DNA from 3 places in the Pseudomonas sp. R3-41 genome. Region 3 is predicted to be linked to each of the others. Evidence: predicted binding sites of a transcription regulator. Region 3 holds the regulator's gene; each other region holds the start of a gene.

Region 1 (3,278 bases), 1.1 Mb from region 3:
CATAGGCACCCACGACACGCCCCGCAGGCCGAACAGCAGCGAGCCGAACAGCGGCAAGGCGCAGACCAGGGCAAACACCATCAATTTGAGCCGCAGGTTTTGCACGCCGCCGCCGGCATTGCGCCCAGCGCGTTGGCGGGTGCCCGAGTTGTTCATGGCTTGGCAGCGGTCCAGTCAACCCAACCGAACTGCCAGGTGGCCAGGATCAGCAGGCCGAACGCAATCCGATACCAGGCGAACACGGCGTAGCTGTGACTGGCGATGAACCGCAGCAGGCCCTTGACCGCGATCATGGCGAAGATGAACGCCGTGACGAAACCGATGGCGAACACCGGGAAATCCGCCGGCACGAACAGCTCACGGTACTTGTAGCCCGAGTACACGGCCGCACCGACCATGGTCGGCATCGCCAGGAAGAACGAAAACTCGGTGGCGGTCTTGCGTGACAGCCCGAAGAGCAAGCCCCCGATGATGGTCGCACCGGAACGGGATGTACCCGGGATCATTGCAATGCACTGGGCCAGACCGACCTTCAACGCATCCTTCCAGGAAATATCGTCCACCGTTTCAGCATGTACCTGGTGCTGGCGCTTTTCGGCCCAGAGCATCACCAGGCCGCCCACCACCAGAGCGGCGGCCACGGTGACCGGGTTGAACAGGTAATGGTGGATCCAGTCGGCAAACAACACGCCCAATATCACGGCGGGAAAGAAGGCAATCAGCAGGTTGGCGGTAAACCGGCGGGCGCTGGGTTGCGTCGGCAGGCCCAGCACCACGTCGAAGATCTTGCGCCGGAACTCCCAGACCACCGCGAGGATCGCGCCGAGCTGGATGATGATGTTGAATGCCATTGCACGTTCGCCACCGAACTCGAGCAAGTCGGCGACGATGATCTGGTGCCCCGTGCTGGAAATCGGCAGAAACTCCGTCAAACCCTCTACTACGCCAAGAATCAATGCCGAAAAGGCCGTCCACAAATCCATTCATCCCCCAAAAAAGACCCTGCTCATGCGGGTCTTATCGCTATTCAAGTGTCATACAGGTCCACGCAGCGGCTGCACGATAGCTGCGATCATCCAAAAAAAACCAATGAAAAAATCAGAACAGGCTCAGGTTTTGCGCCGCGGGGCCGAAATCCTATCAGACAAGCCCTGATAACGCTGCCGCGTTATGACCCAGGTCAATCATCAATAGCCGCCAGGCGCTAAAGTGCCGCCCGTCGTTAATGACAAGAATAAGAAACCGGAGTGACAGCGTATGAATAGCTTGCGCAGTGTGTCGATCAGCCGACGCTTGTGGCTCATCCTGGTGGTGGCCATCGTGATGTTGTTCACGCTCGGCGCCTTTATGCTCAAGCAGATCCACACGGATCTGTATCAGGCCAAGGTGCAGAAAACCCAGCATGTGGTGCAGACCGCCAGCGGCGTATTGAGCTACTACCATGGGCTGGAAACCGCCGGCACCCTGACCCGCGAGGCGGCGCAGAAGCAAGCCCTCAGCGCGGTGCGAGGCCTGCGCTATGACCAGAGTGACTACTTCTGGATCAACGACCTGACGCCAGTCATGGTCATGCACCCGACCAACCCGAAGCTTGAAGGCCAGAACCTCTCGGCGATCCGCGACCCGAACGGCTACGCGTTGTTCAACGAGATGGTCGCCATCGCCAAGGCCAAGGGCGCCGGCATGATCAACTACCTCTGGCCCAAGCCAGGGGCCGAAGCACCGGTCGGCAAGACTTCCTACGTCAAGTTGTTCGAACCGTGGGGCTGGATCATCGGTTCCGGCGTGTACGTGGATGACGTCCAGGCAGAATTCCAATCCCAGGTGATCAAGGCTTCGTTGATTGGCCTGGCCATCACACTGGTCATGGGCCTCCTGCTGACCTTGATCGTACGGAGCATCGTCCGCCCGCTCCAAGAGACCGTCAACGCCATGGCCAACATCGCCAGCGGCGAGAGCGACCTGACCCGCACCCTCGACACCCACGGCCAGGACGAAGTCACCCAACTGGCCCGGCATTTCAACGCCTTTACCGCCAAACTGCGCCAAGTGGTGAGCCAATTGCAGGCTTCTGCCAGTGAGCTGGGGCAATCTTCCAACGAATTGGGCAACGACGCGGCTCAAGCCCAGGAACGCAGCCAGCAGCAATCGCAACAAATGGAACTGGTAGCCACCGCGATCAATGAAGTGACGTATGGCGTGCAGGACGTGGCCAAGAACGCCGAGCACGCCGCCAGCGAGATGCGCGACGCCGAATCCCAGGCCCAGCAAGGCCAGGTCAACATCGACGGCAGCTTGCAGCAGATCGATCGCCTGTCCCAGACCATCGACCAGGCGGTGGAAGTGATTCGCACCCTGGCCAGTGAAAGTACCCAGATTGGCAGCGTGCTGGAGGTGATCCGCTCCATCGCCGAGCAGACCAACCTGCTGGCCCTCAACGCTGCGATCGAAGCCGCCCGCGCTGGCGAACAAGGCCGGGGCTTTGCGGTGGTCGCCGATGAAGTGCGGCTGCTGGCCCAGCGTACGCAGAAGTCCACCGCTGAGATCCAGTCGATGATCGAGCGCCTGCAAACCCATTCCGAAGCCGCCGTGAAAGTCATCGGCGACAGCAGCCGTGCCTCGCAACTGACCATAGAACAGGCGGGCCTGGCCGGTGCCAGCCTCAACGCCATCGGCCAGGCCCTGCGCAACCTCAACAGCCTGAACGCCTCCATTGCCAGCGCCACCCTGCAACAGGCCCATGTGGTAGAAGACATCAACCAGAACGTCACCCAGGCCGCCGGACTGTCCCACAGCACCGCCATGGCCGCCGAACAGTCCAGCCAGGCAAGCAGCCGCCTGAAGGCGCTGAGTGAACAGCTTAACGGGTTGCTCAAGCAGTTCCGGGTCTAAGGATTGATGAAGCCCTTGTGGGAGCGGGCTTGCTCGCGAATGCGGTGTAACAGTCAGCAAATGCATGACTGAAGCACAGCATTCGCGAGCAAGCCCGCTCCCACATTGGTTCTGTGTGGGTCTTTTCAGGTTGGGTGTTCACCACAGAGCCCAGCGGGAGCAAGCTCCCTCGCCACAGGCTCAACCAACAATGGTATTGGAGCTCTCCACGCCATAGCGTTTACAATCGCCGCCCTCTCCTCTTTCCCCAAGGAACCGCCATGTCCGGGCTTGAACTGTTTGCCGCAGCCCTCGGCGTGATCGCTGTCTGGTTGACCGTCAAGCAGAACCCCTGGTGCTGGCCGATCGGCCTGGTCATGGTGTTGCTGTACAGCTGGATTTTTTTC
Region 2 (3,278 bases), 2.9 Mb from region 3:
ATGTGCGTGAGCCATAGTCGCCACCGAACAAATGTGGGAGCGGGCTTGCTCGCGAAGGCGGTGTGTCAGAAGTGAATACATTGGCTGACACACTGTATTCGCGAGCAAGCCCACAGGGGATTTGTGATGGACACAAGATTCTGCATGCCACAAATCTTTAGCTCCCGGCAGAAACTGCCGAAGGCTGCGATCCTCCGCTTCCGATAGGGCCTGGTAGCCCAGGCGAAAACATCTGGATCGAGAGCGAAAGATCGCAGCCTTCGGCAGCTCCTGCTGCTCCGGGTCAGATGCGGAACTGCCCCACCAGTTGACCCAGGCGCTGGCCCAGGTCGGCCAGGCTGCGGGACGTCTGGGCGCCGAGTTGGGTTTCGTCGGCGACGCTGTCCACGGCCACGGCGATCTGATGCACGCTGCGGTTGATTTCTTCGGCCACGGCAGTCTGTTCTTCGGCGGCGCTGGCGATCTGGGCGTTCATCGAGTTGATGGTGCCGATCAGCTGCGCCATGGTGTCCAGGGACGCGCCCGCCTCGTTGGCCCGTTCCGAGGTGCCATCGCCGGCCTCGCTGGAACGACGCATCGCTTCCACTGCCGCGTGGGTGCCCGATTGCAGCCGGTCGATCATGCCCTGGATTTCCTGGGTACTTTGCTGGGTCCGGCTGGCCAGGGCCCGCACTTCATCGGCCACCACCGCGAACCCACGCCCCGCCTCGCCGGCACGCGCGGCCTCGATGGCGGCGTTGAGGGCCAGCAGGTTGGTCTGCTCGGCGATCGAACGAATCACCCCGAGCACACTGACAATCGAGGCCACGTCTTGCTGCAGGCTGTCCAAGGACACGCCGCTGCTGCGGATATCGTTCACCAGCGCATGAATCTGTTGGATGCTGCCTGCCACCACGCGCTTGGCCGATTGGCCTTCTTCGTCGGTCTGCTGGGCCGCGACGGCAGCGCCCTGGGCACTGCGAGCGACTTCCTGGGCCGCCGAGGACATCTCGTTGATCGCCGTGGCGACCTGATCGGTTTCGTGGCGTTGACGCTCCATCGCCTGTTCGGAGCGCTGGGCCTGCTCGGAGACTTGGGTCACCAGGCCGGTCAGTTGCGAGGTCATGTCGGTGATCTGCCGCACCAGGCCGTGGATCTTGTCGACGAAGCGGTTGAACGAACCGGCCAGTTGGCCCAGTTCATCCTGGCTGGTAATCGCCAGGCGCCGGGTCAGGTCACCCTCGCCCGCCGCGATGTCATCGAGGTTGTCTTTCATCAGGTGCAGGGGGCGCAGGATCGTGTTGGCGAGCACCAGGCCCACCACCGCAATCACCAGCAACACCACGGCGGCGATCCCGACGATGCTCAGTACCACGCCTTGCAGGCGATCGTGGACCTTGGCTTCCACCAGCGCCACCTGGGCTTCGATGCCGTCCAGGTTGACTGAACTACCGACCGCCAAGTCCCACTTGGGCAGGTATTCGGTGTAGCCGAGCTTGGGCACCAGGTCCTTGCTGCCGGGCAGCGGCGAGCTGTATTCCAGGTAATGCGTGCCGTCCTTGGCGACTTTCACCAGGTCGCGGTTGACGTAGACACCGTTCGGATCGCGGTTGTCCTTGAAGCTCTTGCCCACGCCATCGGGGCTGTTGGCCTTGAACAGACGAATGGTCTCGGAGTCGTAACCGAAGAAATAGCCGTCCTTGCCGTAGCTGATGTTCGACAGCAGCTTGATGGCCTGGGCGCGCGCCTCGTTATCACCCGGCGCGGCGGCATCGTAGAGCGGCTTGATCGCGGTCAGGCCCACCGCCACGTAGTTCTGCAGCGTGGCCTTGGCCTCGCTGAGCAGGCGCTCGCGGGTTTGCTGGACTTCTTTACTCGCTTGTTCCTTCAAGATGAAAGCCGTGGTCAGGCTGATGATCACGGCGGACAGCAATACCGGCAGTATCGCAAGGGACAGGACTTTAGCCTTCAGGCTCAGGCGCATGCTGTTCACTCTTGTTGGTGTTATTGGCGTGGTTAGCTGTATTAACGGCAGCGCACGGCAAAACTGTAGGACAAGGTGAACAGTCAGTTGGCAGAGTCGCTGGATTCAAGGGCCTCTTCGCGAGCAAGCCCGCTCCCACAAGGGATTGCTGGTGTGCACACATTCCGTGTTCACAGCAGATCCAGTGTGGGAGCGGGCTTGCTCGCGAAGGTTGCGACTCAGTCCTAGAGTCTTGTTGAATCAGCCTTACAACACCATCGCCGCCACCCAACCAAACGCCAGCAGTGGCAGGTTGTAGTGGATGAAGGTCGGGACCACGGTGTCCCAGATGTGATGATGCTGGCCGTCGATGTTCAGGCCGGAGGTCGGGCCCAGGGTCGAGTCCGAGGCAGGCGAGCCGGCATCGCCCAGGGCGCCGGCGGTGCCGACGATGCAGACGATTGCCAGCGGGCTGAAGCCCAGCTGCAGGCACAGCGGCACGAAAATCGTCGCCAGGATCGGCACCGTGGAAAACGACGAGCCGATGCCCATGGTCACCAGCAGGCCCACCAGCAACATCATCAGCGCGCCGATGCCCTTGTTGTGGCCGATCCAGGCCGCCGAAGCTTCCACCAGGCTTTGGACTTCACCGGTGGCCTTCATCACCTCGGCGAACCCTGAGGCGGCGATCATGATGAAGCCGATCATCGCCATCATCTTCATGCCTTCGGTGAACAGGTCGTCCGTCTCACGCCAGCGCACCACCCCCGACAGCGAGAAAATCAGGAACCCGGCCAGGGCGCCGATGATCATCGAGTCCACCAGCAGCTGGATCGCGAATGCCGCCGCCACCGCAACCCCGGCCACGATCAGGCTCAGCGGGTTGTAGCGCACGGCCACTTGCTCGGCCTTGGCGATCTTCTTCAGGTCATAGACGCGTTTCTTGCGGTACGTGATGAACGACAGCGCCAGGCCAAACACCATGCCCAGCGCCGGGATGCCCATGGCGTGGGTGATATTGATGCCACTGATGTCGACGCCGCTGCGGGCGACATTGGCCAGCAGGATTTCATTGAGGAAGATGTTGCCGAAGCCCACCGGCAGGAACATATAGGGGGTGATCAGACCGAAGGTCATGACGCAGGCGATCAAGCGACGGTCCAGCTGCAGCTTGGTCAGCACGTAGAGCAGCGGCGGCACCAGCAGCGGGATGAAAGCGATGTGGATCGGCAGGATGTTCTGGGAAGCGACCGCGACCGTGCCCAGCAGACCGATCAGCACCCATTTGACGCCCGAGCCACCGGCGACGTCCTGGCGATCCACCAGGGCCAGGGCT
Region 3 (3,278 bases):
TGCATTGAGCAGATCCGCATCATCAGGTCGGCTTTCCAGCTCGACCAGCTGTTCGGACAGTTGCTCTAGAATCTCGCCGGCCTCAACCAGGAAATCCTGAAGGATCTCTTCATCGGCGCCGAAGCTCATTAATGGCTGCTCCTAAAATAGGGCTAAATCAAAATCCAAGGCTGGACAGCAAATCGTCCACATCGTCCTGACCGGACATAACGTCTTCTCTTTTATCGGCATGAATTTGCGGACCTTCACCCTGAGAGAGATGTTTTTGTGGATCTTTTTCAGCAAGTATCGCTTCACGGTCGTGTTCGATGCCTGCAAAGCGGTCGACCTGGCTAGCCATCAGCACCAGTTTGAGCAGGTTGCTTTCCACTTCGGTGACCAGTTGGGTCACACGCTTGATCACCTGGCCGGTCAGGTCTTGATAGTCCTGGGCCAGCAGAATGTCGTTGAGGTTACTGGCCACGGCGCGGTTTTCGTTGCTGCTGCGCGTCAGGAAACCGTCGACCCGACGGGCCAGCTCCCGAAATTCTTCAGCACCGACTTCGCGACGCATGAACCGGCCCCAGTCGGTGCTCAAGGCCTGGGCCTCTTCACTCAGGCCATTGACCAGCGGTGTTGCGCTTTCCACCAGGTCCATGGTGCGGTTGGCCGCGGCCTCCGTCAGCTTGACCACATAGCCCAGGCGCTCGGTGGCGTCGGTGATCTGCGAGACTTCCTCGGCCTGCGGCATGTGCGGGTCGATCTGGAAATTGACAATCGCGCTGTGCAGTTCACGCGTGAGCTTGCCCACTTCCTGATACAGACCACGGTCACGGGTCTGGTTGAGCTCATGGATCATTTGAACCGCATCGCCAAAGCGACCTTTTTCAAGGCTGTCGACCAGTTCGCGGGCATGTTTTTTCAGGGTCGATTCGAAATCGCCCATTGAAGATTCGTTGTCCATAGCTCCCCCGTGGCGCCGTTAACCGATGCGTTCGAAGATTTTTTCGATCTTCTCTTTCAACGCCTGGGCCGTGAAGGGCTTGACCACATAGCCGTTTACACCGGCCTGGGCCGCTTCGATGATCTGCTCGCGCTTGGCTTCGGCAGTCACCATCAGCACCGGGAGGTGCTTGAGTTTTTCGTCGGCGCGCACATGGCGCAGCAAGTCGATACCGGTCATGCCGGGCATGTTCCAGTCAGTCACCAGAAAGTCGATGCTCCCGCTGTTGAGGACCGGAATGGCTGTGACGCCATCATCCGCCTCGACCGTGTTGGTGAACCCAAGGTCACGCAACAGGTTTTTTATGATCCGCCGCATCGTTGAGAAGTCATCAACGATGAGGATTTTCATGTTCTTGTCCAATTCGACCTCCAAGCAGTCTTAAACGCGCCCAGCACCTGGACGCGCCATTTCAATCAATTCCGGCACAACACTCGACAACGGTCTGGAGCACAACGGATGGAAACTGACCCGGCAACGCCATGCCAGTCCCGCTCGCAGTGTCCCCACACTGCCTGTCAGCGCGCTCGCCACTCCCCCAAACGGCCCCGCAAGCGGGCCGCGCACTGGCTGTGTAACTGGCTGACCCGAGATTCGCTGACCCCCAGGACCTCACCGATTTCCTTGAGGTTCAGCTCTTCGTCGTAGTACAGCGCCAAGACCAGTCGCTCACGTTCCGGCAAATTGGCAATCGCATCCGCCAGCGCGCTCTGGAAACGTTCATCTTCCAGGTCACGTGACGGCTCCATGTGAGCACTCGCGTTATCCTCATGCAGCCCTTCGTGCTCGCCGTCCTGCAAGAGGTCGTCGAAGCTGAACAGGCGACTGCCCAAGGTATCGTTCAAAATCCCGTAATAATCATCGAGACTCAACTGGAGTTCGGCCGCAACCTCGTGATCTTTAGCGTCACGCCCAGTTTTAGCTTCGATTGCCCGAATCGCGTCACTGACCATGCGGGTATTGCGGTGCACCGAACGCGGCGCCCAATCGCCCTTGCGGACTTCATCGAGCATCGCCCCACGAATGCGAATACCGGCATAGGTCTCGAAACTGGCGCCCTTGCTGGCGTCGTATTTGTTCGACACTTCAAGCAGGCCGATCATGCCGGCCTGGATCAAATCCTCGACCTGGACACTGGCCGGCAACCGCGCCAGCAAGTGATAGGCGATACGCTTGACCAGTGGCGCATAACGCTCGATCAATTCGTATTGGGCGTCCCGTGCCGATTTTTTGTAGAGATGGTTGTAACCGCTGGCTGTCATAACACGGGCCCTGCTGTTTGTTGCACAAGACGCTCGACGAAAAACTCCAGATGCCCGCGGGGGTTGGCCGGCAGCGGCCAGGTATCGACCTTTTGGGCGATCGCCTTGAACGCCAGCGCGCATTTGGAACGTGGAAAGGCTTCATAAACGGCACGTTGCTTCTGGACGGCCTTGCGCACGCTTTCGTCGTAAGGCACTGCACCGACGTATTGTAGGGCGACGTCCAGGAAGCGATCGGTGACCTTCGTCAACTTGGCGAACAGGTTGCGTCCTTCCTGCGGGCTCTGGGCCATGTTGGCCAGGACGCGGAAGCGGTTCATGCCATAGTCGCGGTTAAGCAGTTTGATCAGGGCATAGGCGTCGGTGATGGACGTCGGTTCGTCGCAGACCACCAGCAGCACTTCCTGGGCGGCGCGCACGAAACTGACGACCGAGTCGCCGATGCCGGCCGCGGTGTCGATCACCAGCACATCGAGGTTATCGCCGATGTCGCTGAACGCCTGGATCAGGCCCGCGTGCTGCGCCGGGGTCAGGTGAACCATGCTCTGGGTGCCGGAGGCAGCCGGCACGATGCGAATCCCGCCCGGCCCCTGCAACAGCACGTCGCGCAGTTCGCAACGGCCTTCGATCACGTCCGCCAGGGTGCGTTTGGGGGTAAGCCCCAGCAACACGTCGACGTTCGCCAGGCCCAGGTCGGCGTCCAGCAGCATGACCCGTCGGCCAAGCTCTGCCAGAGCCAGGGACAAGTTCACTGACACGTTAGTCTTCCCGACGCCACCTTTGCCGCCGGTCACCGCGATCACCTGTACGGGATGCATGCTGCCCATGTTCGTTCTTTACCTTGTCTTCTTAGACGGAGGCCACATTACTGGCTGCGCGTTCGCATACGGAACAATGCATGGCAGACCATCGATGTAGGTACAAAAAATATTCATGATTACCTCAGCCGACCTGCTTGGTCGGGCTGTGGTAGATGTCAGCGAACATGTCAGCCATGGCTTCTTCGCTGGGTTCTTCCTGCATTTGCACACTCA

What was found. The regulator FliA, encoded in region 3, starts transcription of late flagellar genes. The targets are predictions, from matches to a motif close to CTAAAGTTTNNNNNNNNNNNGCCGNTAA.
Region 1: the regulator FliA is predicted to act here: its motif matches at 1,109-1,136, upstream of M1D99_RS17310 (methyl-accepting chemotaxis protein).
Region 2: the regulator FliA is predicted to act here: its motif matches at 2,005-2,032, upstream of M1D99_RS10050 (methyl-accepting chemotaxis protein).

What each region holds. Positions count from the first base shown of each region.
Region 1 is NZ_CP096421.1:3,946,300-3,949,577, forward strand. It holds gene M1D99_RS17300 (DUF1294 domain-containing protein) at 1-156, opposite strand, end outside; gene M1D99_RS17305 (undecaprenyl-diphosphate phosphatase) at 153-983, opposite strand; gene M1D99_RS17310 (methyl-accepting chemotaxis protein) at 1,258-2,892, shown strand; gene pnuC (nicotinamide riboside transporter PnuC) at 3,153-3,278, shown strand, end outside.
Region 2 is NZ_CP096421.1:2,241,407-2,244,684, reverse strand. It holds gene trhP (prephenate-dependent tRNA uridine(34) hydroxylase TrhP) at 1-17, shown strand, start outside; gene M1D99_RS10050 (methyl-accepting chemotaxis protein) at 284-1,963, opposite strand; gene M1D99_RS10045 (Na+/H+ antiporter NhaC family protein) at 2,210-3,278, opposite strand, start outside.
Region 3 is NZ_CP096421.1:5,094,796-5,098,073, forward strand. It holds gene M1D99_RS21845 (chemotaxis protein CheA) at 1-129, opposite strand, end outside; gene M1D99_RS21850 (protein phosphatase CheZ) at 158-943, opposite strand; gene M1D99_RS21855 (chemotaxis response regulator CheY) at 962-1,333, opposite strand; gene fliA (RNA polymerase sigma factor FliA) at 1,501-2,244, opposite strand; gene fleN (flagellar synthesis regulator FleN) at 2,241-3,071, opposite strand; gene flhF (flagellar biosynthesis protein FlhF) at 3,187-3,278, opposite strand, start outside.